4 regions of the Agrobacterium sp. SORGH_AS 787 genome follow, and region 3 is predicted to be linked to each of the others. Evidence: riboswitches for the same ligand, from Rfam matches in the RefSeq annotation. Region 3 holds a riboswitch; each other region holds the start of a gene.
What was found. A riboswitch is a leader RNA that binds a small molecule or an ion and turns the genes downstream of it on or off. The one in region 3 is predicted to bind cobalamin.
Positions count from the first base shown of each region.

Region 1: another riboswitch for cobalamin. It lies ahead of QE435_RS02670 (ABC transporter substrate-binding protein); the one in region 3 lies ahead of bluB (5,6-dimethylbenzimidazole synthase).
Region 2: another riboswitch for cobalamin. It lies ahead of QE435_RS05735 ((2Fe-2S) ferredoxin domain-containing protein); the one in region 3 lies ahead of bluB (5,6-dimethylbenzimidazole synthase).
Region 4: another riboswitch for cobalamin. It lies ahead of QE435_RS23490 (DUF1852 domain-containing protein); the one in region 3 lies ahead of bluB (5,6-dimethylbenzimidazole synthase).

Region 1 covers NZ_JAUTBG010000001.1:620,074-627,965, reverse strand. Annotated here, with positions in the region: gene QE435_RS02685 (amino acid permease) at 1-1,419, shown strand, start outside; gene QE435_RS02680 (asparaginase domain-containing protein) at 1,416-2,375, shown strand; gene QE435_RS02675 (glucose/quinate/shikimate family membrane-bound PQQ-dependent dehydrogenase) at 2,480-4,819, shown strand; cobalamin riboswitch at 4,955-5,178, shown strand; partial or broken gene QE435_RS02670 (ABC transporter substrate-binding protein) at 5,438-6,397, shown strand; gene QE435_RS02665 (iron ABC transporter permease) at 6,402-7,421, shown strand; gene QE435_RS02660 (ABC transporter ATP-binding protein) at 7,418-7,892, shown strand, end outside.
Region 2 covers NZ_JAUTBG010000001.1:1,311,431-1,319,322, reverse strand. Annotated here, with positions in the region: gene QE435_RS05765 (Lrp/AsnC family transcriptional regulator) at 1-142, shown strand, start outside; tRNA gene QE435_RS05760 (tRNA-Gln) at 252-325, shown strand; partial or broken gene QE435_RS05755 (IS6 family transposase) at 500-689, opposite strand; gene QE435_RS05750 (ABC transporter permease) at 843-1,637, opposite strand; gene QE435_RS05745 (ABC transporter permease) at 1,634-2,545, opposite strand; gene QE435_RS05740 (ABC transporter substrate-binding protein) at 2,548-4,053, opposite strand; gene QE435_RS05735 ((2Fe-2S) ferredoxin domain-containing protein) at 4,055-4,915, opposite strand; cobalamin riboswitch at 4,945-5,134, opposite strand; gene QE435_RS05730 (TonB-dependent receptor) at 5,661-7,892, opposite strand, start outside.
Region 3 covers NZ_JAUTBG010000002.1:2,249,801-2,257,692, forward strand. Annotated here, with positions in the region: gene QE435_RS20190 (LTA synthase family protein) at 1-409, opposite strand, end outside; gene QE435_RS20195 (NAD+ synthase) at 691-2,370, shown strand; gene QE435_RS20200 (TolB family protein) at 2,409-3,239, shown strand; cobalamin riboswitch at 3,273-3,452, shown strand; gene bluB (5,6-dimethylbenzimidazole synthase) at 3,546-4,232, shown strand; gene QE435_RS20210 (LysE family translocator) at 4,338-4,973, shown strand; gene QE435_RS20215 (EamA family transporter) at 5,017-5,904, shown strand; gene QE435_RS20220 (ATP-binding protein) at 6,033-7,550, shown strand; gene QE435_RS20225 (TerC family protein) at 7,634-7,892, opposite strand, start outside.
Region 4 covers NZ_JAUTBG010000003.1:1,778-9,669, forward strand. Annotated here, with positions in the region: partial or broken gene QE435_RS23470 (His/Gly/Thr/Pro-type tRNA ligase C-terminal domain-containing protein) at 1-92, shown strand, start outside; gene QE435_RS23475 (isocitrate lyase/phosphoenolpyruvate mutase family protein) at 498-1,073, opposite strand; gene QE435_RS23480 (trifunctional transcriptional activator/DNA repair protein Ada/methylated-DNA--[protein]-cysteine S-methyltransferase) at 1,070-2,143, opposite strand; gene QE435_RS23485 (methionine synthase) at 2,390-3,418, opposite strand; gene QE435_RS23490 (DUF1852 domain-containing protein) at 3,444-4,421, opposite strand; cobalamin riboswitch at 4,524-4,736, opposite strand; partial or broken gene QE435_RS23495 (DNA polymerase Y family protein) at 4,991-5,590, opposite strand; partial or broken gene QE435_RS23500 (ImuA family protein) at 5,511-6,259, opposite strand; partial or broken gene QE435_RS23505 (ATP-dependent DNA ligase) at 6,592-7,071, shown strand; gene QE435_RS23510 (LysR family transcriptional regulator) at 7,228-7,892, opposite strand, start outside.

The sequences.
Region 1 (7,892 bases), on a different contig from region 3:
GATTTCGGCTATCATAAAGCACTCAAACCGCGCCAGATCCAGATGATCGCCATTGGCGGCGCGATCGGAACGGGGCTTTTCCTTGGGGCAGGCGGGCGCCTTGCCATTGCGGGTCCGGCTCTGATCTTCGTCTATGCAATCTGCGGCTTCTTCGCTTTTCTGGTGCTCAGAGCCCTTGGCGAATTGATCATGCACCGTCCGACCTCCGGCTCTTTCGTCTCCTATGCGCGTGAGTTCTACGGCGAGAAGATGGCCTTTGCCGTTGGTTGGATGTACTGGATGAACTGGGCGATGACCTCGGTTGCCGATGTGACGGCCGTCGCCCTCTACATGAATTTCTTCAAGCAATATGTGCCCTGGATGCAGGGCATCGACCAGTGGGTGTTTGCGCTCGGGGCGCTCATCATCGTGCTCGGTATGAACATGCTGTCGGTCAAGGTGTTCGGCGAACTGGAATTCTGGTTCAGCCTGATCAAAGTCCTGGCGCTGTTCACCTTCCTGATCGTCGGCGTCTACTTCGTCATTTTCGGAACGCCGATTGAAGGCCACGTCACCGGCTTCAGCCTGATTGCCGATAATGGCGGCTTCTTCCCCAACGGTATCCTGCCGGCCTTCGTCATCATTCAAGGTGTGCTCTTTGCCTATGCCTCCATCGAATTGATCGGCACGACCGCGGGTGAGACGGAAGATCCACGCAAGGTCATGCCGAAGGCAATCCGCACCGTCGTCTTCCGCCTTCTGGTTTTCTACGTCGGCTCAGTTCTGCTTCTTACGCTTCTCCTGCCCTACACGGCTTACAAGGCAGGCGAGAGCCCCTTCGTGACCTTCTTCGGCTCCATCGGTGTTGAAGGTGCAGACATCGTGATGAACCTCGTGGTGCTGACCGCTGTGCTGTCGTCGCTCAATGCCGGCCTTTACTCAACTGGTCGCATCCTGCATTCGATGGCAGTTTCCGGTTCTGCGCCGGCCGCGCTTGCGAGGATGAACAAGGCAGGGGTGCCCTATGGCGGTATTGCGGTAACGGCGGTCGTCACTGTGTTCGGCGTCATACTCAACGCCATTGTTCCTTCTGAAGCGTTTGAAATTGCGCTCAATCTTGCTGCACTTGGCATCATTTGCGCCTGGGGCGTCATCGTGTTATGCCAACTCAAGCTGTGGCATCTGTCCCGGCAGGGGAAGATGCAGCGTCCGGATTTCAGCATGTTTGGCGCGCCTTACACGGGCATTCTGACACTTGTCTTCCTGTTTGGCGTTCTGGTGCTGATGGCATTCGATTACCCCGCGGGCACATATACCGTTGGCTCTCTTATCGTCATCGCGCCGACTTTGGTGGGGGGATGGTATTTGATGCGTGGGCGTATCCAGCAATTGTCGAAAGCACAGGCGTCGAGTGACGCCGCTGCGCCGGGCCAGAGATGACCGTAAGCATTTCGACCGATCATCACGAAGGGCTGGTGGCGGTCATTGCCACCGGCGGAACCATCGCAAGTCAGCGTGACGAGACGGGCGCTGCCAAACCCTCGCTATCCGGGGAAAATCTGCTTTCAGGTCTTGGTGGCGAGATTTCCCTGAAGCCGGTTGAACTCATGGCGACGGATTCGTCCAGCCTGACGATTTCCGACATGCAGGCAATAAGCGATGCGGTGGCCAAAGAGCTTGCCGACCCGGCGGTTCGGGGTGTTGTGGTGCTGCACGGCACGGATGCCATGGAAGAAACATCTCTGCTCGTGCATCTACAGCACAGCTTGAGCAAACCGGTTATCTTCACGGGCGCCCAATTCACGGCTGACAATCCACAATCGGATGGGCCGGGAAATCTCCAGGCTGCGATTGCCGCCGCCGCTGACGCATCCAACAGCGATAAGGGCGTGCTGATTTCCTTCGGCGGTAAGTTGCTGACCGTCTGGGGGCTTTACAAGCGTTCGGCAGACGATCCGGATGCCTTTGATCTCGCAGACCCCGAGATCTGTCCTCAGAGCGCCACGCTGTCAGCGCCAGTCCACACTGTCCGCGTCGATATCGTCGCGATCTATCCCGGTTGCGAGGCTACTCATATCGATGCCAGCCTCGCGGCTGGCGCAAAAGGAATCGTTCTGTCCGCACTCGGCTCGGGCAACGCCAATGCCCGCATCGTGGAGGCCGTGCAGCGTTGTTGCGACAGGAACGTCCCGGTCGTCGTGTCCAGCCGCGTGCCCGTCGGGCGTCTTGTCGCCGGTTATGGCGGCGGTGGTGGTGGTCACGACATGGGCAATGTTGGAGCGGTGCATTCGACGACCTTGAGGCCAGGTCAGGCGAGAATTCTGTTGGCTTGCCTTCTTGCAGCGTCGGCCAGCCGTGATAACATTGCGCGCGCTTTCAACGATTTTTGCGATTGAAATTCATGGCCGGATAACACAGAAATGGCAAAAATGTGATCTCCGCGGAACCTATCCTGTTTCATCCTGTTAAGCATCAAGGGAAATTAATAGGGGGGCTTTTCATGGCGGTTACCGTCACTGCTGTCGCTCTGACGCTCATTGGGCTTGCGCTTTTCGGCTTCGGATCCCAACTCGTAATGCTTGGCGGCAGCGTGTATTATGCGCTCGCCGGGCTTGCCTTCATCATTACGGCAATTCTTCTTTTCAAGCGAAACAAGGCGGCGCTGCATTTTTACGCGCTCTTCGTGCTGGCGACACTCTGCTGGGCTCTCTGGGAAGTCGGTCTGGACTGGTGGCAGCTTGGGCCGCGTGGCGGCCTGATCATCGTGATTGGCATCTGGCTGCTGATGCCCTGGATCCGTAAGCCGCTCGGTTTTGTTAGTCCAACGGGCATTCGTTACGGAGCCAACGCCGTTCCGCTTCTTGCAGCCGTCGTCATTTCCATGGGCGTGGCCGCCGTCTCGATGACGCAGGACCCGCATGACCAGGAGGGCAATTTGCCCACGGAGGTCGTCAACAATGCGCCATCTTATGGAAACCCTGTTCCAGACGGCGAGTGGCATCAATATGGGCGGACCTCCTATGGACAGCGTTATTCGCCGCTGACACAGATCACCACCGCAAATGTCGGCGATCTGAAAGAGGCCTGGCGTTACCAGACCGGCGACGTCAAGCTTCCCGGCGACGTTGGCGAAACGACCTATCAGGTGACGCCGCTGAAGGTCGGCAAAACGCTTTACCTCTGCACACCGCACAATTGGGCGATCGCCATCGATGCGGCGACTGGCAAGGAAAAGTGGAAATACGATCCGAATGTTGGCCTCAATCCCAATCGTCAGCATCAGACATGCCGTGGCGTAACCTATTATGCCGACCCAACCGCTCAGGCAGGCGCGCAATGCGCCGCCCGCGTCTATCTCCCAACATCCGACGCTCGTCTCATCGCGCTCGACGCCGAAAACGGCCAGGTTTGCACGTCTTTTGCTGACCAGGGTGTTCTGCACCTGGAGACCGGCATGAAGTACAACCCGGCTGGCTACTACTATTCCACGTCGCCGCCCGCCATTGCCGGGAACAAGATCATCGTCGGTGGCGCAGTCAATGACAACTACTCCACCCAGGAACAGTCCGGCGTTATCCGCGCCTTCGACGTGAACAGCGGCGAGTTGCTGTGGAACTGGGATTCCGGAAACCCTACCCAGACCCAACCGCTTCCGCCGGGTCAGACCTATACGACCAACTCTCCCAACAGCTGGTCCGTATTCAGCGTCGATGAAGCGCTTGGGCTCGTCTACATTCCTTTGGGGAATCAAGTTCCAGACCAGCTCGGAATGGGTCGGAGCGAGAGTGTAGAGAAATACTCCTCGTCGATTGTGGCACTCGACGTAAACACCGGGCAGGACCGCTGGGTCCGGCAGACTGTGCATCACGACCTATGGGACATGGACGTGCCGGCACAACCGGTGCTGCTCGACATAACAAAGCCGGATGGCCAGTCTGTTCCCGCTCTCGTTGGGCCGACCAAGCAGGGCGATATCTATGTGCTGGACCGTCGGACGGGTGAACCGATCCTGCCGGTGACCGAAGAACCGGCACCCGGTGGCGCAATTCCGGAAGATTTCTCCGCGCCAACGCAGCCGACCTCTGCCTTGACGTTCAAGCCCGAGCCGCTGCAAGAAAAGAACATGTGGGGCGTCTCACTGTTCGATCAGCTCGCCTGCCGCATCAAGTTCCATCAGCTGAATTACGAAGGTCGCTACACGCCGCCGTCCTTGAAGGGTACGCTCGTTTATCCGGGCAACTTCGGTACCTTCAACTGGGGCAGTGTTGCGGTCGATCCCGAGCGCCAGGTGATGTTCGGAATGCCGACCTATCTTGCCTTCACCTCGCAGCTCATTCCGCGCGACAAAGTCCCGCCGAAGGGGCAGGATGAGAAGGGCAGTGAGCAGGGTCTGAACCGCAACGACGGCGCGCCCTATGCCGTGTTGATGGGCCCGTTCCTGAGCCCGATCGGCATCCCTTGCCAGGCGCCACCGTGGGGCTATGTCGCAGGAGCCGATCTCAGAACCGGCAAGGTTGCGTATAAGCACAAGAACGGCACTGTCTATGACATGACGCCACTGCCGCTTCCCTTCAGGGTCGGCGTGCCGGGTATCGGCGGCCCGATGATCACCAAGGGTGGCGTGGCCTTCCTCGGTGCAGCGGTCGACAACTATCTGCGCGCCTACGATCTGACCAGCGGAAAGCAGTTATGGGAGGCAAGATTGCCCGCGGGCGGGCAGGCCACGCCCATGACCTACGCTCTCGACGATGGCAAGCAATATGTCGTGATGGTTGCAGGCGGTCACGGATCGGTCGGCACGAAGCCTGGTGATTACGTCATCGCCTATACGCTCCCCTAACCGGAGCATTTCGTTAAAACCCTTGATGGCCGGGACTTGTTTCCGGCCATTTTGTTTCTCAAGCGCACGTTAATAGGCTTGTATTTGGTATGTAATAACATTACACGACGTCGCTTGACGGACCAGATCAAATAGGTCTATCTGGCTTATGACGGTTCCAAGCGAGAGATCGCGAGGAATAATAGGGAACACGGTGCGGGGATTGTCTCCAAGGCCGTGGCTGCCCCCGCAACTGTTAGCGGATTGTCGAGCACTCGTGACGCATTTACCTGCGTCGGGCCACTGCGAATCTATCGTGGGAAGGCGGGCAAGACGATCATCCGTGAGCCAGGAGACCTGCCGTCATAAGTTCATTCCAATGTCACGGGCGGGGATGCCCTGAACAGGAGACGTCATGATTGTTATTTGCGCCCTTCAGCGCTCACATCCATCTGTGTTTTTTCCTCGTTCTCGATCGTCTCACGCACGTTGCTGTCGAATGAGTGTTTCATTCGCGCTCACATGACGGCGTATGCCTTTGGCAACGTCGACGATTTCGGGGATTATCGAACCATGACATTTCACTTCACCGGCGCATTTCTCGCGGCGGCATTCGCTGCACTCTCGATGGTGCCGAACACGGCAGAGGCTGCGGAAACGACCTACCCTTTGACGCTGAAAAATTGCGGCAGGGACGTCACCTTCAAGCACGCGCCACAGCGCACCGTTTCTCTCGGTCAAAGCACCACGGAAATCCTTTATCTGTTGGGACTGGCCGATAGGGTTGTGGGAACGGCCGTCTGGATCGGACCCGTGATCAAGGGTTATGAAGAGGCCAACGCCAAGGTGGAGCGCCTCGCGGACAATGATCCGAGTTTTGAGAACGTTGTGGCGAAGAAGCCGGATCTCGTCACCGCACAGTTTCAATGGCATGTCGGTCCGGAAGGCATCGTTGCGAAGCCTGAGCAATTCGAAGAACTTGGGATTTCCGTATATACGTCGCCTGCGGATTGCACCGGAAAGGACAATTCGGGCGGTGGCGATGGCGTCAGAAGTTCTGTCTTCACCATGGACCAGATCTATCAAGAGGTCGCTGAACTCGCGCAAATCTTCAATGTCCAAGACCGAGGTGAGAAGCTCATCGCCGACCTGAAGGCCCGGGAAGAGGCTGCGCGTCAGAAGATCGCATCTATGGATGGCAAGCTCTCTGCCGTCTTCTGGTTCTCCAGCGCTGAACTGGATATCGATCCTTACGTCGCAGGCAAGAACGGTGCGCCCGGCTATATCATGTCAGCGCTCGGCATCAAAAATGTCATCGACAGCGAAGAGGAATGGCCCACAGTCGGCTGGGAAACCATCGCCAAATCCAATCCCAGCATCATCGTTGCGGGCAAGATGGACCGTCGCCGTTTTCCAGCTGACGATATCGCCGTGAAGCAGAAATTCCTGAAGGATGATCCGGTCACAAGCCTGATGCCGGCCGTCAAGAACAACCATATCGTCGTGATGGATGCACAGGCTATGAACCCGACGATCCGAACCATCGACGGCATTGAGGTGTTGGCCGACCAGATCGTTCAACTCGGCCTGGCGAAGTAAGCCTATGCCCCTTTCTTTGCTTTACGCCCGTGCTGCCGTCATTGCAGCCGGGTGCCTTTTGGTGGCGCTTTGGCTTGGCGCCTCCATTGGCGAAACCTCCATTCCGATGGAGGTTGTCGCCAAGACGGTCGCCAATCGCCTCTGGCATGCCGGATATCCGCTGGATGCCATCGATGAAGGCATTATCTGGAATTATCGTTTGAGCCGCGCCGTGGTCGCCGCCTGTTGTGGGGCAGCTCTCGCCGTGTCTGGGGTCGTGCTGCAATCCCTGTTGCGCAATCCGCTTGCTGACCCCTACATTCTCGGCATCTCCGCCGGGGCATCGACCGGCGCCGTCGGCGTCGCAATCCTTGGCCTGGGTGCTGGCGTGCTGACCATGCCTCTCGGTGCATTTCTCGGCGCGCTCCTCGCCTTTGCGCTTGTCAGCCTGCTGGCGCTCAGGGCTGGGCGGGGCAACAGCGCAATCATTCTGGCCGGCGTCGCCGGTTCGCAGTTGTTCAACGCGCTCACCTCTTTCATCGTCACCAAGGCTGCCAATGCTGAACAGGCCAGGGGCATCATGTTCTGGTTGCTCGGCAACCTGTCCGGCGTTCGCTGGACGGATGTCTCGCTTGCCCTTCCGATCGCCATTTTCGGCCTCGTTGTCTGCCTCTGGCATGCCCGGGCGCTGGACGCCTTTACCTTCGGAGCGGGATCGGCCGCTTCTCTAGGAGTACCCGTGCGTCGCGTCTATGTGGTGCTGACAGGCACCGCTGCGCTGATGACGGCGGTCATGGTCAGCATTGTCGGCTCGATCGGCTTTATTGGTCTCGTTATTCCCCATGCTGCACGCCTGGTCGTCGGCGTTTGCCACGGACGCCTGCTTCCGGCTGCCGCATTGATCGGCGCCATCTTCATGATCGGTGCCGATGTTCTTTCCCGCACCATCATCGCCGGCCAGGTTCTACCGATTGGCGTCATCACCGCACTGTTCGGTGCGCCCGCCTTCGCGCTTATCCTTTCGCAGCGGCGGAGGGTGGCATAATGCTTTCCGTGCGCAACCTAAGCTGGACAACGGGCGGTGTCGGCATCGTCAATAACATCAGCCTCGATCTTTCTGCTGGTGAATTTCTTGGCATCGTCGGGCCCAACGGATCTGGCAAGACGAGCCTCATGGCTATGCTTTCGGGCCTGAGAAAACCGCGCTCCGGCGAGGTCTTGCTGGACGGTAAGTCGATGAACCTTTTCCAGCGTCGTGATGTGGCGCGCCAGATCGCGCTTGTCGAGCAGCAGGCTGAGACACAGGAGCGCATCAGTGCTCGCCAGGCGGTGGAGCTTGGCCGTATTCCGCATAAGGGCGCCCTGTCTCCTTGGTCCCCTGAAGATGACGAGATTGTCGATCAGGCGTTGCGTAACGTCGATATGGAGGGTTTCGGGAGGCGCATGTGGCACACGCTTTCTGGCGGAGAGCGTCAACGTCTGCATATTGCCCGTGCTTTGGCACAGCAGCCGAAGA
Region 2 (7,892 bases), on a different contig from region 3:
GGACCTGATCGTCGAACTGAGCGCCGCAACGCTGACCGAATTCGACGCGGTACTGCGCCGCATCCGCCTCGTCCCCGGCATCACCGGCAGCGAAACCAGCCTGATCCTCTCCACACAGAGATCCACCAAAGCAAGGCTTTGACCTGAACCGACAAACAAGCTTTGGAAAAAATGCATTTTTCAGCTTGCATAGCCAACCAAATCATCTATATGACGACCCACCAAACGAAAGCGCCCGGCGCTTCTCGGATTGGGGAATAGTTCAATGGTAGAACAGCGGACTCTGACTCCGTCGATCTTGGTTCGAATCCAGGTTCCCCAGCCAATTCTCCCTAACTGCCCTTAATTCCTGATTTTCCAGTCGTGCCGGATATCGTTTTGGCATCATTGGCGACCTGATGCCCAGAACTTTAGCCCACAGGTGATGCCCACGAGACGTCGCCTTAAGGTTGCCTCCAGTATATCGTAAATTTGAGGTGATGGCTGGAGGAGATGTCGCGCGGGGGATTGGGAACAGGTTGGCAATCGAATTGTGAATGGAGACGAAGCAATGCCAATGGTGTTGTAGCGTGAAGCGCTTCATAATCCGTTCTCGCCATCGGAGTGGCTGGTGGGAATTCTCCGGCCCGCTTGTTCAAGCCTTTATGCGAGCGGTTTCCGACACCAAGCATGATCTCTGCTTTCGCAGCGAATTTGCCCCAAAACCTCCAGCATGAAACTGGCCTCATCGACGGAGCGCCAAAGCCATTGCTTTGCAGCGGATCGAACCAATGGCCTCGTCACAGGCGTCCTTCAACACCCATGGGCGAAGCTCGCTGGCGATTAAGCGCAACCTTTAATTATTATAAGGATATTCCCTTTTTTCGGACATGCGCCAACTCCTCTCTATCGAGCATCACACCCAAGGTGAAAGTCGTCAAAGCAATTGCTGCCCCTGGCCAGAACATAAGTCGAGGATGATCGAAGATAAAGGCGCGGTATTCAAAGAGCATGGAACCCCAATCGGGCTTCGATGGATCCGATCCGAGGCCGATGAATGCCAGCGAAGCATATGAGACGATGGCTAGACCAGCTTGATTTCCCGCATAGGTCACCATCAAAGGCAACGTATTGGGCAGCACGTGTTGAGTCATCATTCTAACGGGTGACACACCAAGACTATGGGCTGCGGTAATAAATGGCTGCCCTAAGACGCGTTTTGTCAAAGAATGAGCAAGCAGAGAATGGGGCCCAATCGCGGCAAGCCCGAGCGCAAGCCCCGCGCTCATGGGGGAGAGGCCGAAAAGCGCTGCGGCAACCAGCGCGATGATCAGCGTCGGCACCAGCACGAAAAACTCGCAACTACGCAAGATCAAGGCTTCTGCCCAGCCACCCAGCACGGCAGCAGACGTGCCTAGAAAACTGCCCGCGACAAAGCCTATCGAGCAGACGGCGAAGATCACACAACCGGTTCTCCACCCACCGACCAGAACGCGGGAAAGCAGATCACGCCCCAGTTGATCTGTTCCTAGAAAATGCTGGCTACTACCAGACGCGTAGCGGTCCAGAAGACTGACCGCGTTCGGATCATGCGGTTGCCATATGCCACCGGCGATCAGAAACGCAAAAACCAGGAGCAGCAATCCGTAGCGGATCATAAACGAGCTCTCGGATCGAGATGATACATGACAAGCTGGGCTGCTGCGTTCAACAATAGCATCCACAGCGCGATGACCATCACATAAGCCTGCAGGACCATCTGGTCCCGAGCCGCTATACTCTGAACCAGAAACTGGCTGATCCCCGGAAGGCCGAACAAGATCTCCATCGTGGCCGTCGATCCTACCACCCACCCAGCTTCAGAACGGACGGCTGCAAGCAGCGCGTATAGTGCGCTCTGGTGACCATGGCGCCACAACGCAGCACCTTGGGAAAGACCCTTCGCCAGCGCTGTGACGAAGTGGGGCGACCGTGTAGTCGCTATAAGGTCGTGGCGGTAGACGCGTGCCAGCGTGGCAACCGAATGAAGTGCAATGAGCAACACCGGCAGGATCAGTGAGGTTGCATCGTTGGAAAACGGTTTTATCCACTTCAACTGCACTCCCAGCACCCATAGCAAGATCAATCCTGACCAGAAACCCGGCACTGCCTGTACGAAAACGGATAGAGCGCGGCTAAATTTGTCTACGGCTCCCCCGGGGGAAGCAGCGGCAAAGAAGCCAAGCGGAATGGCAAGGATCACGGCCAGTAAAAGGCCGGACAGGCCCATGAAGAGCGATAATGGCAGACGCTCAGCAAATTCTCGCAATACCGGCTCCCCGGTGCGAAAGGACCGGCCCCAGTCGCCTGTGAGGAAATTCGACAGCCAATGGAGGTAACGGAACGGAATAGGTTGATCCAGCCCCCATTCGGCGCGCAGAGCAGCATATGTGGCTTCTGTTGCCGGAAGATTCCAAAGGTGTATGGCAATGGAGACGGGATCAGATGGCATCATGGCGATAACCGTGAAGGCGGCGAATGAAATCGCCACCAGCCCGATGACCGATCTGATAAGGGGCCAAGTCAAATTCACTCGCTCTTCGCTTCGCCTATATCTGCTCGCAGGACGTGGTAATCCGATCCCCAAGGTTCATATCCTTGGAGCCATTTCGAGAGTCCAACATGCCATATCGGTGACACGAGAAATGAGACAGGCACCTCCTGAAACAATTTTTGCTGCGCTTGAAGCGCAATGCTGGCGCGGGTCTCCGGGTTGCTTTCCGACGCGAAGCGATCGACGATGGCGTCAAACTCCGGCGATGCGTATTTGGCATAATTCAGCGAAGCGCCACTGCGCAGCATCGAATTCATGAAGAAGGCCGGATCACCGCTTGGCGCCGTGTGTTGCGCCCAAAGTGCGATATCGAAGTCACCAGCGGCGGCGACCTGCTGGATGTTTTCGACCACCTGTGTGTCGAGTTCAACACCCACTCTGGCGAGTTCGGCCTTCACGACGGGAAGCATCGTAACGAGATCGGGACGTTGCGGATAGGTGATCGCCAGCAGGCGCAGCGGCTGTCCATCCTTTTCAAGGACACCGGTGGCGCCCTTTTTCCATCCCGCTTCCTCAAACAGCCTTGCCGCATGGTTTAAGTCTGTCACGCGGGCATCTTTGCCAGCAAACGAGAAGTATGGGGCATAAGCGCCCGTCGCTGGCTCTCCGCCGTTGATGGCCGCCGCCAATTCACGTCGGTCAAACGTCAGATCAAGCGCCTGACGTATCCTGACGTCTCTCAACAGTGGGCGGGTTGTGTTGAGCAATGCCAGATATTGATATCCAACCGGAAAGGATTTGATAGTCAGATCGGGATTGTTTTTCAGTCGGCTGACGACCTCTGATGGCAGTCCGAAAGCGAGATCCAACTCTCCCGCTTCCAGCGCCAGCGTCATACTCTGCGCATCCCCGAACTTTCGGAACTCAACTTGCGAACGTTTGTCTGAACCGGGAAAATAGGTGTTCGGCTCGAGTGTAATGGAAGCGTCACTTTTAAAGGCAGCGATTTTGTAGGGGCCGGTGAACGTTGCCTCACCATTCGCCGAGAGTGTGTAAGCAACCATCGGCCACTCCGCAAACAGAGCAGGGATGTAGGGTATCGGTTTTTCCGTTTTTACCTTGAGCGTTAAGTCGTTGACCGCTTCGAAGCTTAGCTTCCCACCAGTGGCAAGGGCGGCTTTGTTTTTCGCAAACGTGTTCTCAAAACCAGTTGCCAGAGCCTTTGCCGTAACAGCAGATCCATCAGAAAACATGCGGCCTGGCCTAAGCTCTATCGTCCACGTAAAATCGTCGTCGCGCTTGGCACTTTCAGCCAGTTCCGGAACCAGTTTGCCGTCGCGGTCGACGGTAAACAGATTTTCGCCAACACCATGACTCGTCAATGCCCAACCGTTCGAACCTTTGGCCGGATCAGTGCCACTGGTGATGTAGGTCGCACCAACATGGAGTGAGTCCGCAGCGACGGCAGTTGAAGCCGCTGCCATTATGCCAACGGCGGCGAGCCCAGCAAAAGCAACGCAGGACGTGAATCTGGATAACATCTTATCTCCTCGGATCAATTTGGGGATTTTTCAGGCGCTGCTTGTGGCCTGTGGGGTGATACGCATAAGTCTCGACCACACGGCCGCCGAGTAAATGGCAGGATATGATGTCATCCACGGCCTGCTCGGTCACACCGCCGTAATAGGTACCCTCTGGAAACACCTGTAATACCGGTGCCAGACTGCAGGGCCCGAGGCACGTCGACTTCGCCGTCATAGTGCCTTCGCCGACAATGCGCAGTTTCTGACGTTCCTGCTGATTGCGTAGATGGTTCCAGATCGTATCGGCACCTGCGCTGTTGCACGTTGCACCAGAGCAAACGAGAACACGGTACCGCTGCTGCGGCACGATCGTTCCCTCGAGAGCAACAGCTTTTCCTTCGGCACTCTCAACGATTTTCGGCTCCCTCAGAAGATCAGCAACTAGCGGTAACATGAAGGGAGAGGAGGCGATGTCTTGAGTGATCGATACCCCAGGCCATGGCTGTTCCCCGGAGCCTCGCCAGCGCTTTATCGATTTGTCTAACCATCGGAAAAAGCTGGGTTCCATCGGCAAAATCAACGGAAGGATGATGATGTGGTTAAGGTTTCGGGCCACCAGGGCAACCAACCCTTCGAAGAATGAGGGCGTACCTTGTTCGGTAAATGCAAAACTGACGACGTCCTCGGGGCATAACTCGCCCAGTTGCGCTGCCAGTCGCTGCATTTCCCTATGGGGCGCGGCCGCAAAGGCGGATTTTGCAATCAGGAGAATTCCGCGCCTTGCTGGTCGATCTGGATGCTGTTGTTCGCTGCGCACTGCCTGAATCTCAATTGGAGGAGGCAGCAAAAATGATGGCGCATCTGACCACACCGTCAGCACACAATCATTCCTGTGGCACACCCCGACCACGGAATTATATATCGTCAGGCAGGTCTCCTGGCTCGCGGGTCAATGCCGTTTTCCGTCTTCCCGGCAATTCTGCCAGTGACATATCGGACAAACGGCTCGCCGCTTACAGTTGCGGGACAGCTCCGGTTTTGCACCGAATTCCCTCTTAGCTTCCACCGAGGTGAAAGAACCATGACTGGCCAAATCTACATGGCGCGCCATTCCTGTCAACGGCGCAACACCATCGCAAAAGTGTGGCGGACCAACTTGCGATGAAAAAGGATTTCCATTGATCATTTGCAGACCGGCGCACGACGCTGAAGCTCAAATATCTGTACGAACGTCCCTTAGAGTGAATTTACCGCACCCCCTCGACACGATGATCTTGGGCGGGACAGCACTGGAGGTTTCTTCGTCAAATTCTGGCATTCGAGGCAGTGCACCGAGGTGGGTTTCTTCATTTTAAGTCACACGAATTCTCATCCAGCCGATATGTAATGTTATACCATTTATGATAAAGTCATTGCGACGGCAAGCTCGAAATTCGCCACGTTGGAAAAAGGAATCGAGGCCAAGCGTGGACGGAGCCGGTTTCGACTATCAACGCTTCCGCATGCCATCATGGGCTTTCAAGAGTGCCCATGACCCGCAAGCACCGGCACCACTAAGTCCGACGTCCGTCGACAGGCTCCATTCCTTGTCCATCAACGATGCGGGGTTGCCGCTGTGATACCAGTCAGAATTTTGCGGTCAGGTTGAGCCGGAACGTTCGACCCGGTGAAGGCATCAGTCCGAGCGTCAGCGTATCCATGTAATAGGTATCCGCAACATTATCGATGGCGGCATCGATCTTAAGGTTGTCGTTGACCTTATAGCTGGCGAAGAGGTCAACCACGGTGTAGGGTTTCCACTCCACATGGGTCAGGCTTCCACCTGTGGAGTTTGATACCCCCAAAGCGGTCGTGGGACGGTTGCCGATGTAATTCAACCTGCCGCCGAAGGTAAGAGTTTCGTCCAGAGCCCGCATGCCAAGAGTGAGCGAGAGGCTGTCTTTCGGTGGAAGTTGGTTGATGACATAACTATTGGCAACGCCGCCGCTTGAGCAAAGGGCTGTATACGACGTGCCGGAAACTTGTCCGGGACGAGAGCAGAACTCTGTTCGTAGGTAACGGGTGTAGGACAGGTCGCCAAAAAAGTCGCCCGCGTCGTAGGATGCTGCCAGCTCAACACCCTCCAACTTGGCATAGTCGATATTGACGATATAGGCTCTCCCTTGATTGAGAGATCTGGTGAGATAGTTGTCCACCCGATTATGGAAATAGCTGGCCTTCAGTTTGAGTTCGTCTCCTGCGGTGAAGATGCTGTCGCTCATCACATTAGATCCAAACTCCCATGTCCGAGCGTGCTCAGGCCGCAGAGGATTGGCTTGGCCCGGTGGAAAATCGCCGCCGTAGAACGAAAATCCTCGTGTGGTCTCGAAAAGGCTGGGCATACGCAGAGCTTCGGCATATTTCGAGTAGAACTGGATACCATCCCAGGGTTCCACCATAACGCTGCCCATGGGAGCAAAGCCGCTATCTTCATAGGATTGATAAACGCCGGAGTTCGAGGTGGTCACGGCGAGAAGATTGGTCGAGCCGGGATGGGCTCGACGATATGCAGCCCGTTCAGCCGAGGAATTGAAGCTCAGCACCTGGCCATTGTAGCTCAATGGATAGGTGGTCGTTTCCCATGGCCGAGTGTCTCTCGATTTGAACTCTGAATATCTGAGAGAACCGTTCAACGTCAGCCATTGCGTCGGCTTCCATTCACCGGAAGTGAAGATGCTTGCTTCACGGCGGTTTCCCTCTCGCGCATTCGGTAGATTTGCTCCTTCGCCTGGCTCGATAAGCTCGTGCGTGAAGGAGCCTCCGTAGTTGAACGACAGGTCGCCCCAAGCGGTGTCGAAACGTGACGTATTCTCCGCATTGATGCCCCAGCGCCGGTTCGCAGCACCATAGTAGTTGTCAAAAGTGGGATCAGCCGGCGTGCCGACAGCGGGCCAATACCATTGCATAGGCGTTGTGAGATCGGCGTTCGTCATCCATGCAGACAGTTTGACGTTCACAAGATCTGAATCCTCAGGATTCCAGCCATATTTGGCTGTATACGTATCCATCTCCACTTGGCTCAACGTGGCTTGATAGGCCCCATAATCTCCTGAATATACGATCTGGGACGGCATGATCTCTCCATATCGGCTTTCATAATGAATGTAGCCGAGATCGATCTTCTGATCGTAGGGTAACCGAACGGTGGTTTTTAAGAGGGTCGAGGTGTTGCTCTGCGACGTGTTGAGAACCTCCTCTCCCGCACGGAACCGGTTCAGGCCGGAGAACCCGACTGCAGTCCAACCGGGTCGAGGGAGACTGCAAGTCAACTGTTCTGTGACCCTGCCGCAATCAGGAAACAGAACTGGACTGGGCACATCGCCCTTCGTGCCGGCGTGGTAATTACCGTTCTGGCGACGGGCAAAGCCAGCGACGATATCGAGGTTTTCAGATCGATAGGCAGCGGCAACACTGCCGTTGCCGCCGGTTGGCTCCAAAAACCCAGGCCTGTCCATACCGTCTGATCCCCCAAACGAGCCGGGCAACGATGCGCTTGGATAAGCCTGCTGGCCGTATAACCCGCCTGTCGTGTAGAGTGGCGGAATGGATGAGCTGTTGGAGTTGAATCCCCCCTTGAAGCGTACACCGAAGCTTTTATCGGGAAGGAGAATGTCGTCGGGCGTGATCGTATTCATTCGAACGACGCCACCGATCACACCTGCTCCATCCGCGCTGCTGTTCGGCCCCTTCTCCACCATGACACTGCCAATGAAGTCCGGATCTATGAAAGAGCGCCCCGCGACGCCCGCATATCCCCGATAGACGGTTGTTTCTTGTTGCGCACCGTCCACGACCACTGGGACGCGCCCCTGCCCTTG
Region 3 (7,892 bases):
CTATCGCAGTCAACGGTTGGGCTCTCAGCATGGCGGGCAAGAGCTGGAGAATCTGGCGCCCGAACAGCAGATCGGAAGGATAGAGCGGATCGGAGAGGTAAAGTTGCTTTTGGCTGGAAATGAACGCCGGGAGGATGAGCAGCGGAACGGCAACCAGAAGCGACTGATAATGACGCCCAAAGAGTGCGTCGAGCGCCATCAGTCCGACAACGACCGTAACGATCGTCGTGAGGCCAGGCCGTGCGGGCGACAACAGAAACGAGCCGACATCGTGCAACGTGCCGCGTGCGATCCACTCCATACAGACGACCAGGAGAACCGCTGCGAGAACGAGATTGATCAGCGTTTGGGCATCATTTGCAAAGCGGGCAGGGGAGCGTGTCCAGGGTTTTGAAAGGACGAGCTTCATCCTTTCGGCAACCGTTGTTTTGGGCACCGATTTCGTCAAGTTGTACTCCGGCAGTCATGACGACAGGTGTGAATCACCTGTCATATAAGCGTCATCTAACTGTCACATACGTGCAATGAACGCGACATGAACTATGCAAAATTCACAGGTCTCAAAGATAACCATCGCGTGAGCCATCGATATTGCGCAGGCGTTCCGAAACCGTCTTGACTGGTCGTTGTTTTGCAACAGTTTTATCCGGCGCGTTGCAGAGTAAGAGCCGGCGCGATAATGAGGAAGGCATGAGCACAGAACAGACCATTCCCCACACGTTCCGGATCGCGGTCGGACAATTCAACCCGACCGTCGGAGATGTCGCAGGCAACCTTGCCAAAGCGCGCGAGGCAAGAGCGGATGCGGCGGCCCAGGGCGCCGACCTTCTTTTGCTGACGGAGCTTTTCATCTCCGGCTATCCGCCGGAGGATCTGGTTCTCAAACCGGCATTTCTAAAAGCCTGCCTCAAGGCGGTGGAAGATCTCGCGGCAGACACAGCCGATGGCGGGCCGGGCGTCATTATCGGTTTCCCGCGACAGGGAGAAAAGGGCAGGCATAATTCCGTTGCTCTGCTGGATGGCGGAAAGATCGTCGCGCTGCGCGACAAGGTGGATCTGCCGAATTACGGCGAGTTTGATGAGAAGCGAGTCTTCAGCGAAGGCTCGATTTCCGGCCCCTATAATTTCAGGGGCATTCGCATCGGCATTCCGATCTGCGAGGAGATCTGGAACGATTTCGGCGTCTGCGAGACACTGGCGGAGGCTGGCGCCGAGATATTGCTGGTGCCAAATGGCTCACCCTATTATCGCGGCAAGGTCGATGTCCGTCATCAGGTCGCACTCCGCCAGGTCATTGAAAGCGGTCTGCCTCTGGTCTTCGTCAATCAGCTAGGCGGTCAAGATGAGCTGGTGTTCGACGGTGCGAGCTTCGGTTTCAATGCCGACAAGACGCTGGCTTTCCAAATGAGCCAATTCGAAGCAACGCTGGCAGTCACCGACTGGAAACGCACGGAGAATGGCTGGCACTGCAGCCACGGTCCGGTGTCGCATATTCCAGAGGGTGAGGAGGCCGATTATCGCGCCTGCATGCTGGGCTTCCGCGATTACGTCAACAAGAACGGCTTCAAGAGCGTCGTTCTCGGCCTTTCCGGCGGTATCGACTCGGCCATCTGCGCCGCGATCGCGGTCGATGCGCTGGGCGAGGAGCGGGTGCGCTGTATCATGCTGCCCTACCGCTACACCTCGGAAGAATCGCTGAAGGATGCTGCCGATTGCGCCAAGGCGCTTGGCTGCCGTTATGATATCGTTCCGATTGCCGAACCTGTCGATGGCTTCATGTCGGCACTGTCGGATTTGTTCGAAGGAACGGAAGAGGGCATCACCGAGGAGAACCTGCAAAGCCGCGCGCGCGGTACGATCCTGATGGGCGTATCCAACAAGTTCGGCTCGATGGTCGTGACGACCGGCAACAAATCGGAGATGTCCGTCGGCTATGCGACGCTCTACGGTGACATGAATGGCGGCTTCAACCCGATCAAGGACCTCTATAAGATGCAGGTCTATGCCATCTCAAGATGGCGCAACGCCCACGTGCCGCCTGGCGCGCTTGGGCCTTCGGGCGAAGTCATCCCGGCCAACATCATTTCCAAGGCACCCTCTGCCGAGTTGCGTCCCAACCAAACCGACCAGGACTCGCTGCCACCCTATCCGGTTCTCGACGATATTCTCGAGTGCCTGGTGGAGCAGGAAATGTCCGTCGATGAGATCGTGGCCCGCGGTCACGATCTCGCGACGGTCCACCGCATCGAGCATCTGCTCTATCTCGCCGAATATAAGCGCCGCCAGTCTGCGCCAGGCGTGAAGATCACCAAGAAAAACTTCGGTCGCGATCGCCGGTATCCGATCACCAATCGGTTCCGCGACAGGTAACTCCGACTGGTCCAAGGGCAATCGCAACGGGAGGAACGATGCGAAGTTCAGTCGAGATATTCAATGTCCGCACCCGCGAGAACCGCGTGGTCTGGCAGACGGAAAAGCTGTTCGAAGCCCCGAACTGGTCTCCGGACGGGCAGTATCTGTTGCTGAACAGCGATGGAGCTCTCTACCGTCTGTTTCTTGCCGGAGACATCTCCGTCGATAAGGTAGACACTGGCTTTGCCGTCCAGTGCAACAACGACCACGGCGTCTCGCCGGACGGTTCTGTTTATGCCATTTCCGATAAGGTCGAATTCGGCAAAAGCGCCATCTATCTTCTTCCATCCATCGGCGGCACGCCGAAACTGATGACGCGGAACCTGCCGTCCTACTGGCATGGCTGGGCGCCGGATGGCAAAAGCTTCGCCTATTGCGGGATCAGGGATCAGGTTTTCGATATCTATGCCATGGACATCGAGACCGGCACCGAAATACGCCTGACCCATGGCGAGGGGCGAAATGACGGCCCGGATTATTCAGCCGATGGTCAGTGGATCTACTTCAACTCCAGCCGCACCGGGCAGATGCAGATTTGGCGGGTGAGGCCGGACGGATCGGATGTGGAGCGCATCACCGATAGCCCATATGGCGACTGGTTTCCGCATCCCTCGCCCAAGGGAGACAAGGTCGTTTTCATTTCCTATGACGGCGACGTCTTTGACCATCCGCGTGATCTCGATGTTCGCGTGCGACTGATGGATACCGATGGTGGCAACGTCGAAACGCTCTTCGGTCTCTTCGGCGGGCAGGGGACAATGAACTCACCCAACTGGTCAGCGGACGGTGACGAATTCGCCTATGTGCGATATTTTCCGGTTGGATAGACGTAGCGCGCTTGCCTTCCGATCGGCAATTGCCCATACGCAACGTCGTCAGGTGCCTGCTTTGGCAGGAGAATCGGGAATGCGGTGCAAGACCGCAACGTGCCCAACGCTGTAAGGCGGATGCCTGTTGCCATAAGCCACTGAGCAATCGGGAAGGCGGTAACGGGCAGAAGAAGCCAAGTCAGAAGACCGGCCTGACACGATAGACCAGTCCGCGCGGACGGCGGCAGGTTGTGAGGAAGAACGGTGTGCAGTGCCCCGATTGGCACGCTCATGCGGTTTCTTCTGCATTGTTGGGGATTGACGATGCGACCTGATGATACCCGGCACGGCCTGATGCCGGCCTTGGAATTTGCTGAAGACGAAAAGGCTGCGGTCTACCGCGCCATCGAGACACGTCGCGATGTCCGCAACGAGTTTCTGCCGAACCCGCTCTCGGATGAGCTGATCAACAAGCTGCTTTCCGCAGCCCACGCCGCGCCCTCGGTGGGCTTTATGCAGCCGTGGAATTTTACCCTCGTCAGCGATACAGACATCAAAGATGCCGCATGGCAGGCTTTCAGCCGCGCCAATGAGGAAGCCGCTTTGATGTTCGCGGACGAAAAGCAGGCCCTCTATCGAAGCCTCAAGCTGGAGGGCATCAGAAAGGCGCCGCTCTCCATCTGCGTCACCTGCGACACCACAAGAGGTGGCGATGTCGTGTTGGGGCGAACGCACAATCCGCGTATGGATGTCTACTCCACCGTCTGCGCTGTGCAGAACCTCTGGCTGGCGGCACGTGCCGAAAGTGTGGGCGTCGGTTGGGTTAGCATCTTTCATGACAATGATATCCGAAAGATTTTGGGCATCCCCGAGCATATCGAAATCGTCGCATGGCTCTGCCTCGGCTACGTCGCTGAACTCTACGCCGAGCCTGAGTTAGCGGTGAAGGGTTGGCGTCAGCGTTTGCCGCTGGACGAACTGATTTTCAAAGACCGGTGGGGTGCCAAGTAGCGAAGAGGCCATCTTGTCGGTGGGCGTATCAGTCAGCCAAAATCCACTTGCCAGTCCTCATGGCCGGTGGCTTAGTTCACTCTCATTTCGAGAGGGGATCATATTATGCCGATTGAAAACTGGCTGGCCTTCGTTGCCGCATCCGCCATTATGCTCGCCATTCCCGGACCAACGATCTTGCTGGTCATTTCCTACGCGCTTGGTCACGGTCGCAAGGCAAGCAGCGCCACTGTTGCCGGCGTGGCCCTCGGCGACTTCACCGCCATGACCGCGTCCATGCTGGGTCTCGGTGCACTGCTCGCGACCTCCGCCGTTCTCTTCACTGTCTTGAAGTGGGTGGGTGCTGCCTACCTGATCTATCTCGGCATCAAGCTCTGGCGCGCGCCTGTCGGCACGTCGGCGCAAGGCGAGGGTGACGTGACGGGCCGCGAGCGTCCGCTCAAGATCTTCCTGCACACCTACATCGTCACGGCGCTGAACCCGAAGAGCATCATCTTCTTCGTCGCCTTCCTGCCGCAGTTCCTGGTGCCGACCCTGCCGTTTTGGCCGCAGGTGCTTATTTTCGAAGTTACTTTTCTTGTGCTTGCGACTTGCAACGCCGCTCTTTATGGGTTGCTGGCAAGTGCAGCCCGCAACACCATCCGCAAGCCCTCCGTCCAGCGTGTCGTCAACCGCACCGGTGGCGGACTTTTGATCGGTGCCGGACTGCTCGCGGCAGGCTGGAAGAAGGCGGCCGCTTAAAAGCGTCGCCATTCCGTGCGGCGCCGAGTTTTGGAATATAGCAATGTCAGTGCCGCACATTCTTCTTGCCCTTGTCACCGTTTTTCTCTGGGGCTTCAACTTCGTCGTGATCAAAGTCGGCGTCATGGATATGCCGCCTCTTTTCCTCACAGCCTTGCGCTACCTCTTCGCAGCCGTGCCGCTGATCTTCTTCCTGCCGCGCCCCAAGGTTCCCTGGAAGCATATGGTCGTCTACGGCATGGTGATGGGCTGCGCGCAATTCGGGCTCCTCTACACAGCCATCAGATGGGGTCTGCCTGCGGGACTTGCCTCGCTCGTCATGCAGTCGCAGGCTTTTTTCACCATGGCGCTGGCCGTGACGCTGCTGGGTGAAATTCCGCTGAAGTCTCACATTGCCGGGGCAGCCGTTGCCTTTTCCGGCCTTGCGGTGATTGGCCTGGAACGTCTGGAACTGACAGCGCTCGTGCCACTGTTGATGTGCGTAGGAGCGGCCTTCAGCTGGGCTGTCGGCAACATCGTCAACCGCAAGGTGGGCCGCGTCAACGCCATTTCCTTTGTCGCCTGGACCAGTCTCGCCCCGGTTTTGCCGCTGGTCGCACTTTCGCTGCTGCTCGAAGGCCCGCAGGCGATTCGCGAAGGGTTGGCAAATGCCAACATGATGACGGTGGCGGTCATCGCCTATATGGCCTATGGCGCAACGATCATCGGGGCAGGCATCTGGAGCTTTCTTCTGCTGCGTTATCCGGCGGGGACGGTGGCGCCCTTCTCGCTACTGGTGCCGATCGTCGGCTTCCTCGGTGCCTATTTTGCTTTTGCCGAACATATCACCACGCTCGAAATCGTTGGTAGCGCGCTCGTCGTTGCCGGTCTTGCATTGAACGTGTTTGGCCGCCGCCTGTCCTTGCGCCGTGCGCCGTCTGGAAACGCGTGAGAGCGATCTGCAATTCCCTGTGCATTGTTGCGATGCAGCGGGGCATTTGCGGAAAACTTTGGTAAAGAGAGTGTTCGCCGCGCGATGACGCGGCGCTTTTGATCATTGCAGTGCAGGGACGGGTCAACGTGCAGGTCGGTATCGACATGGGAACGCTTTCGGGCGGGCAGAGTGCCAAGCTCGATATTGAGGAACTGCTCGCCACGCGCTTGCTGGTGCAGGGCAATTCCGGTTCCGGAAAGTCGCATCTGCTGCGCCGCCTGCTGGAGCAGTCGGCCCCCTGGGTACAGCAGGTCATCATCGATCCAGAAGGTGATTTCGTCACGCTGGCCGACAAGTTCGGCCATGTGGTGGTGGATGGTGAGCGCACCGAAGCGGAGCTTGCAGGGATTGCCAACCGCATTCGCCAGCATCGTGTCTCCTGCGTCCTCACGCTGGAAGGGCTCGATATCGAGCAGCAGATGCGCGCCGCAGCCGCCTTCCTTAATGGCATGTTCGATGCCGATCGCGAATACTGGTATCCGGTTCTGGTGGTCGTGGATGAGGCGCAGATGTTCGCGCCCTCTGTCGGTGGCGAAGTCACCGAGGATGCCCGCAAGGCGTCGCTCGGCGCGATGACCAACCTCATGTGCCGCGGGCGTAAGCGCGGTCTTGCCGGCGTAATTGCCACGCAGCGATTGGCAAAGCTTGCCAAGAACGTTGCGGCGGAAGCGTCCAACTTCCTCATGGGGCGCACCTTCCTCGATATCGACATGGCGCGCGCCGCCGATCTTCTCGGCATGGACCGCCGTCAGGCGGAAATGTTCCGCGATCTTCAACGCGGCAATTTTGTTGCCCTTGGTCCCGCTCTCTCTCGGCGCCCGCTGCCGATCGTCATCGGTCCGGTGGAAACATCGGCGCGCTCCTCGTCGCCGAAGCTCATGCCGCTGCCGGACGCGCCGCAGGATGTGGAGGATTTGATCTTCACGCCAGATCCGGAAGAGTTCGCCCGGCCCGCTGTTCGCCGTACGCCGCCAGCACCGCGGCCGACGACTGACATTCTCGCCGAACTCTCGCGCTCGACGCCCGCCGCTATCGCGCCGACGTCCGAACAGCCGCAGCGTTCGAGCCAGCCGGACCTCACGCCGGAAGAGCGGGAAGAAAAGATCACGGCTGTTCTGACCGAAATTCTCGACGACCCGCAATCGGCCTATCGCACCGATGCTGTCCTCTATCAGGACTTCCTCGTGCGCGCCCGCATGCGCCGTATTCCGGGTACCCCGATGGCGCTATCGGAGTTCCGCCGCCAGATCGCCATCACGCGCTCAGGTGTGGATGTGGAGATGGCGGCAAGCGAGAATTGGCAGAAGGCGCTGGAGCTTTCCCGCAGCGTCTCGGATGACCTGCAGGGCGTCTTCCTGCTTCTGGTGAAGGCGGCTCTTGCGGAAGAGCCATGTCCTTCAGACGCGCGGATTGCGCGTGCCTACGGTACCCATTCGGCGCGCCGCGCAAGACGACTGCTCGGCTACTTTGAGGAAAAGGAACTGGTGGTGGTGCATGCGGACTTTTCCGGCAAGCGCATCGTCGCCTTCCCCGACCTTGAAGCCAAGACCGCGCCTGGCGACGCGGATGCTCCCGACGGAGATATGAGTCTGGCTGCTGAATAAAGCCGTCGAAGCGCCAAGCTATCACACAGCCCATAGAAAAAGGCGGGTCGCCCCGCCTTTAAAAGTCTTGGAGGCAAAGCCCTTTAGACTTCGTCGATGACCTTCTTGTCATTTCTCGTGGCAAACAGCGAGCCGACGATACCCGTCAAAAGGATCGCAACGGTGATACCGAGCGAGATGGACGGCGGGATCTTTGCGATGCCGAGCATGTCTGCCAGGAAGATCTTCGAGCCGACGAAGACCAGAACCGCAGCCAGCGCATATTTGAGATATGCGAAGCGGTGGATCAGGGCGGCAAGAGCGAAGTAGAGGGCGCGCAGACCCAGAATCGCGAAGATGTTC
Region 4 (7,892 bases), on a different contig from region 3:
TGGCCGAGACACAGGCTCCTCAATCGGGTATCGCCGACCCCGCCTCGGACAGAGGCGGTCGTGTTCTGCCGAAACTGGGCCTTGCAATCTGATGGCGGCGCGGTCGGCGAGCGGGAAGGTAGTGGGAGAGCTGCCCGGAATACTTGTTCAGGGGTCCGCGTGGCTGGCGACCATCGTCCTCGCGCACGTCGTGACCTGCGCCCGGTGAAGAGAAGGCGGTTGCTGCGCAGACAGCTGCAGCCGGCAGAGGCCAGACGACGCAACATACGCATCAACCAGGTACCTGGATGCCAGGCTTTACGAGAAGGCGCGCGGGCAGGCTTCCCTGACAAGCTTTGCAATATTGGTTATGTCACGTGGCAAAGTCGAACTGGCGCGGTCCTCGACGCAACCTTGGCAAATGCGAGCGGAACCGCAGGGCGCCAGGCGGCTTCGGATACGCTTAACCGCATGGATGATCGTTAACGCACCACATTGGCCACGGGCAAAGCCCCGCTTTACGGGATTGCTTGATTCCCCCTCGGTAAGCGCATTCCCTGCGGCTCGCGAGCAAGAGCCTCCTCGACCAAATCAGCCTGCGCTACTGCCCGATCAGCCTTTAAAAAGACGTCGGTCCGGGCATTGATGAACGCTGGAAAACCTAAGGAGTCAGCAGCTCGACGAGCGGCACGTATCCGAGAGACCTGATCTTCAACACTATAAAGACCCGGGCCATCTACGATCTGGTCCTCAAAATTAAAGCCGACAACGCCGAGCTCCAGCAATCTGCGAACGTTCTGCCCAACCGTTTCAGGATCGGCAGCGTACCCACCCTCAAAATCGACGGTAACTGGTAACTCGACCGATCTTGCAATCTTCGCAACGGTTGCCAACATTTCATCGAGAGGAAGCTGCTCGCCATCCTCATAACCGTGAGCCGCAGCTACGGACCAACTGCTGGTCGCCACGGCTTTTGAACCAGCGCTTTCCACGGCCTTGGCGCTGCCAGCATCCCAGATGTTATAGAGGAAGAGTGGGCTGTAAGGCACGTGAAAGCTTCGGAATTGTCGAGCCTTTTCGATCTGGGATATCACGCAGAGGTTTCCTTACTTATCGTTTTGAGTTGTCGTTCGATTTCTATCAGCCGCTGTTTGCGCCATAGCCCACCGCCATATCCGGTCAGGGAGCCATCTGCCCCGATGACTCTGTGACAAGGAATCATAAGAGCGATTTGATTGGCACCATTGGCACGGGCCACCGCCCGAGTTGCCGTCGGATGGCCGATCTGGCGAGCAATTTCAGAGTAGCTTCTCGTTTCACCAGCGGGGATCTCGCGCAAAGCATCCCAAACTTGCTGAGTAAATGCGCTTGCAGGCGCCGAAAGTGGCGTCAAAAACCTGTCAGAACGAGCCGCGAAGTACTCAGTGAGTTCTGCGGCAGCTTGCTCTGAAGGAGGCATCCTGCCGATACCGATACCCTCTCTGGAGGTCTTCTGTAGCTTCTTAAGCTCTGCTGGAAGGCCTTTTCGATCCAAGAATTCCAGAAGATGAAGATGGCTTCGGCTGCTGACCGCGATCATGTCGCCGAGCGGCGTCGGTATCCATGTTGCGCGCAGCAACTTATCGGATCGCAAATCAGAGGGAGATTGGCCGAGAAGGCGAGCAAAAGCGGCGCGAAACGCGCTGGCGGATTCAAAGCTGGCCTCATGCTGGGCCGTAACCACTTTCCCGCCGACAGCCAACGTCTCGAATCCTTCTCGGAGCCGCCGTTGACGCGCCATTTCGAGGAATGTCATTCCGAACTGCCTTTTGAAGCTTCGCCGCACCGTTGAGGGGTCGTAACCAAGCTTGATCACATGGTCTTCAGACCAACGGAGATCAGGCCGCGAGTCCAGAGCACTTAGAAGTGCTGCAATTGTAGGATCTGCAAGCGCAGCCGCCTGAAGAGGATGGCAGCGCTTACAGGGGCGAAAGCCGGCCTCAACGCATTGTCTAATCGTCGGATAAAATGCGCAGTTCTCGCGCTTTGGCTTTCGTGCGGGGCACGTCAGGCGGCAAAAAACACCTGTAGATGAAACACACACGAAGACCTGCCCGTCGAAACTTTCATTCCGTGCAAGGAGAGCGGCATAGAGTGTATCGGTATCTGGGAGATCGAATAGCATACGGAATTCTTAGACCCGCTTGAGGCGATATGCCGCCGGATTTCGGGCGTCTATTCTTTTTTCCGATGGGCTCAGTTTCCGCAACTCCGCCGCTCCAGAAGTTCAACCCATCAAACGATGCCTCGCAACGCGGCGACCTCTCCGTTGATGTTGAAGCCTTATTGCACGAAGTCTTTTGGATCGGTTTGAGCGGTGGGTACGGTGGCGACGGGACGCCGCCATCCGTTGGTTCAGACTATCGGAAAACTAGCCAGCGAGCTCTCTCCGGAGGATCTCAGCTCCTGCACTCAAGGCACTCAGCTTGCCTCTTGCCACACGACGAGACAGAGGGACCATGCCGCAATTAGTACAGGGGCAAAGGTTATCGGCGTCGACAAATTGAAGCGCCTTGCGCAGCGTTGCAGCGACCTCTTCCGGGGTTTCGATGGTATCGCTGGCGACATCTATGGCTCCAACCATCACTTTCTTCCCTCGGACAAGCTCCAGAAGATCCATGGGGACATAAGAGTTGTGGCATTCGAGAGAGATCATTCCGATGCTGGATTTCTGCAATTTGGGGAGAGTTTCCTCATACTGACGCCATTCTGAACCGAGGGTCTTTTTCCAATCCGTATTGGCCTTAATGCCGTAACCGTAGCAAATGTGGACGGCGGTCTCGCATTTCAGCCCTTCAATTGCCCTTTCCAAAGTCGCAACACCCCAGTCATTCACCTCGTCAAAGAAAACATTGAACGCAGGTTCATCGAACTGGATGATATCGACGCCGACAGCCTCCAGTTCCCTTGCTTCCTCGTTCAGTATCCCGGCAAATTCCCAGGCAAGCTTTTCACGGCTCTTATAATGGCCGTCAAACAGCGTATCGATCATCGTCATTGGACCCGGCAAAGCCCATTTGATGGGTTGTTTGGTCTGCTGACGCAAAAACCTGGCGTCTTCGACGAAAACTGGCTTCTGGCGAGAGACGCTCGAGACGACTGTCGGAACGCTCGCATCGTAGCGATCGCGAATTCTGACGGTTTCGCGTTTCTCGAAATCGACCCCTTCGAGATGCTCGATGAATGTCGTAACGAAATGCTGGCGAGTTTGCTCGCCATCACTGACGATATCGATGCCGGCCTGTTGTTGATCGTAAAGTGACAGGCGCAGGGCGTCTCTTTTGCCCTCCAGCAATTCCTCATCCTCCAGTTTCCAGGGCGACCACAGTTTCTTGGGCTCCGCAAGCCAGGAGGGTTTCGGCAGGCTGCCGGCTGTCGATGTGGGGAAAAGTGTCTTCACAATAAGGACCTCTTATAAGTGTTGATCAGGCGGCGCACTGGGCAAACAATTGCTCAAGGACGGCGCGGTATGGCTTGATGAAATGTTTTTCGGTGAATCTGCCCTGATCCACCGCTAGGCGATTGCGTTCTTCGCGGTCGTAGACGATCCGGGTCAGCGAATAATCCTGGTGCTTCAGATCGGGCTGGTAAAACGTCCCGGCCGCTGCATTAGCATTGTAGATCTCAGGGCGATAAATCTTCTGAAACGTTTCCATCGTGCTGACGATGCCGATGAGCTCGATATTGGAATAATCCCCCAGCAGGTCACCAACAAAATAGAAGGCCAGCGGCGCAACGCTGCCCGGAGGCATGAAGTGGCGAACCTCCAATCCCATTTTCCCGAAATACTGATCGGTGGACGAGAGCTCATGCTGCCGGTACTCGACGCCCACGACTGGGTGATGATTTTCGGTCCGGTGATAGGTCTTGCTGGTCGAGGCACTGATGCAAATGACCGGCGGCTTGCGAAAGTGCGACCGGTAGGCATCCGACTGCAGAAAGGACTTGAACAGGTTCCCATGCAGGTCGCCGAAATCGGCCGGAGTACTGAAGGCAGGAAGGCTCTTGTTATACGCCGGCAGCACGACGCTGAAGTCGTAGTCCCGCACATAGGAGGAGAAGTTATTCCCCACAATGCCGTCGATACGTTCGCCGGTCTTGTGATCGATGATCGTCGTCTTCAGTATCTCGATGAGAGGAAATTTCTCGCCTTTAAAATCGAGGCATATTTCGACCGAAATGATCTCTAGTTCGACTGAATACCGGTCCGATTTGGGATTATCCCAATACGCAAGGGCGTTGAAACGGCTATCGATCATCCGTAAGACATTGCGCAGGTTCTCCTGCCTCTTTTCGCCCATGGCCAGATTGGCGAAATTGGTGGTGATGCGCGTATGCTCCGAAGGGCGGTAGTCCTCGTCGAAGGGTACGCTCGTGATTGTGAAACTGCAGGTCTGAGACATGTTGTGCCCCTTTAAAGCTGGGGGCATGGGTCTGCGGACGCATAGCAAGACAGGCCGCTACAGCGCAGCCTTTGCTACGGCACACTGGGACACCCCGCCCGTGGACGTTACTTCGCCAAAGGCAGGTCTCCTGGCTCACGGTTCATCACTTCCGTCCGTCTTCCCGGGTAAACCAGTGACATACTGGACTTCAGCTCGCCGCTTACAGTTGCGGGGGCAGCGTCGGCATTTCCGAATGACACGGAGCACCGACTTCCCTCTTAGCTCCGGCACGTTGCGCGCAACGACCGGAGAACCTTAGGCACCATGACCATATTGAAGGGTAAGCCGTCAGTCAACATCATATAACGATATCTTTATATCGTTAAATCACAACTCGACCGCAGGCTTAGATCTGATGGATTGCGCGATTGCATGCGGCGTTGAAATACGACCCTTATACGCCGCAGCCGGACCCGCACCATTAACGGCATCGATCAGAATGTTGGCTTCAATCGCGCCCTATGGACGCTGGCCGAGGGAATGTAGCGCCTGAAAACCGCCAGATCGTAAAACCGTAGAGCCGCCAAACCGATCGTCTGGAAGCCCAGGGTCCTCAAGTCGGCGACGATCTTTTCCGGAAGTCGCAACAGAGAAAGCGGAAGCCTCTCGACCGCCTGAAGCGTCCCGCCCCTCGGGACAATGACGGTCTCTCTGTTGATCGCCCGCGCGCAGGCACGCGCCGCACCGCAAGTGTCTGCCACAGCAACGCGGGCATTGAGCTTCCTGCCTAAAAACTGGTTAACGATTGTTGTCGCCATTGGCAGCTCTCCGCCCTGCAGGTGATCGGCGCCCTCGGTATCTATCACGATGCCGTCGATCCCGTCGATGGCCACGATCGGCGAATAGACGGTCAATGCCCAAAGGGTGATCCGTTCAAGGGCAGCGGCGTCGGCCGCAGGGTCGGCCTCGACCATCATCAAGTCGCGGAAGATCGCCTGTGCTTTCGCGGCCGGCATCCCTGCTCTCACGCCCGCTTTCCCGGCGGCTGCATCGGCGGCAGAGACCCAGCGCTTCGACCCCGACTTGGCGATCACGGCAATGGCCTGTTCAGGCGGAATGGAGGGATCCGCGCGCCGTATTCGATCCGTCGGCAGATCGGGAAGATAGATGGATACGACCCTTGTCATCACACGCTCTCACGAGAAACTCAGCACACTCACCCACTTTCACGCGCATTAATTCCAGAAACCATTGTGCACTCCCCACCCCCGGAACCGGCAGTTCTTCCGACGGCATCACGCTGACCGGCCATCTGGTGGTCGAGGCCGCCGGTTGCCCGAAATCGTTCGCCTCCGTTTGCCGTCGCCAGCGTCGGACGGCGATGGCCATGGTTCTTGTCTTTTCAGCGACAAGCTGGAGACGCCGCGACGCCGTCATCGGCAACCGCACCAGTTCGCCGACGACAACGCCAAGGCCCCCAAATGAGAGGCACTCCTCCATGCTCGCCAGGACGTCCTCCTCCTTGTGTCCCTCAACGAATACGACCCGGTCAGGATGAAGGCCGACTTGCGCCAGCGCCGGCATGAAGAGGTCGGGCCTTGTCAAACACCATGCCATCTGGCCCTTTGTCCGGGCCGCTATTCCGGCAACGAAGAGCGCGGCGGCCGCGCCATCGACGGTGCCAGAACCTCCGCCTGCGAACTCATGAAGTGCCCCATAGGATCCCCGCCCGGCAAGACCGCATCGATCTCCAGCGCGCCGAAGGGAAGACAGCCGGCACGTCTGCTCGGCGCGCCCTGCATCGAGGCGATGCGCTCGCGCAGATCGGAGATCAACCTCTCTCGGGCAGCAGTCATCGTTCACGGCTCCCTTCAAGATCGTGTTCAAGGATCGACGTCATGTCGTTCAACCTATTTGTTCACTTTTTGTTCATGCCCGGCACAAGAGTCAAGCCGGGCTAACGTTCGGAAATCCGTCCTAATGTAAGGATAGAGAAATATTCTCTGCCGAATCAAACAACTAAAGATGAAAGAATTTTTTTGCAGCGGCATCCCTGGTTTGCGCGGGAATGTATATCGGAGGGTGCACATCGGTCAGCAGAGTATTCTTAAGGTTTTCTGTTGAACTGCCGCCATGACGACCCCCCCCCCCGAGATCTAAGCCGCTTCTTCGTGAGACTGAGGCCCCGATCCGCTCGAAGCCGCATCGGAAGCGAAATCCCGCGCAGCCACAGCTTCCGTTTGATCCGATGCCTGAACGCGTCGAGCCGGCGCTAGCGCAACTGAAAGCACATCCGCCAAAAGGTGATCAGTGGAGGTGGGAGCTGAAATGGGACGGCTATCGCCTAGCTGTCCATATTGAACCGAAACGTGTGCGAATCCTCACACGCGGTGGCCATGACTGGACGCATCGATTTCCAACGATCGAACAGGCGGCCCGAGCGCTCGGGCCGGCGACGATGATCATCGATGGCGAGGCGGTGGTGCTTGATGAGGAAGGCCGGCCTGACTTTGGCTTGCTACAGAAGTCGCTCGGCGCTTCCAGCAAGACGGCTGGCAAGGGCGAGTCTGACGCCGTTCTCTACGCCTTCGACCTCATATATCTCGACGGCCACGACGTGCGGGAGATGGAGTACCGATCTCGCCCTCATCTTCTCGAGGACACGCTTGATGATAGGGTTTCCAGGAAAAGTAAGGTCTTCGCTTATGGCTGGTGTTGTCCAGGCCCGGCCCCGGCAAGCATTAGGGCGCGGGTTTGCGATACCTCGAAACCCGCAAAGAGCCGACTTCAGGGAGGTGGCTTCACAACCAGCAGGTTGTGACACCTATCTCACCAGAGGTGCATCCCTGTGTGATCGACGATACTCCATGTCGCGCAGCAGATCGACGAAATGCCGTACGCGTGCCGAGCGGAAGCGTGCTTCGGGATAGACGGCGTATATACCCCCTTCGGGCAATGACCATGCGGGCATCAGGTGAACTAGTCGGCCTGCTGCAATGTCGGAAGCCACCACAAAGTCTGGCAGCACCGACAGACCGCCGCCAGCCAAGACGCAGGCATGGGCCGCCGGTGTTTTGTCCGCCATGATTGTCGGCTGCCCGACCACGCGATCGTCGACTCCGTCGTTCGTAAACGTCCAGTCGAGCGGATGACGCAGCAACCGGTTTCCGATCCACGACATATCTCGAAGCTCGTGCGGGTTTGTCAGTCGCGTCGCTCGCGCCGCCAATGCCGGGGTACAGACCAGCAGCTGTCGGAAACTCCCCAGCCTGCGCATCTGCAAACCGCTGTCGGCCAACCACCCCAGCCGGATTGCGACCTCGACCTCGGTATCGATCAGGTCGACGATGGCATCGTCGAATGTCACGTCGGCACGGAGGCCGGGGAAGCGCGACAGGAACTCGGCGATGGCGGGTGCGACCACCGTCCGGCCGTAGTCGCTGGGTGCGGTGACGGTCAGCGTCCCGGTTGGCGTCTCCAACCCCAGCG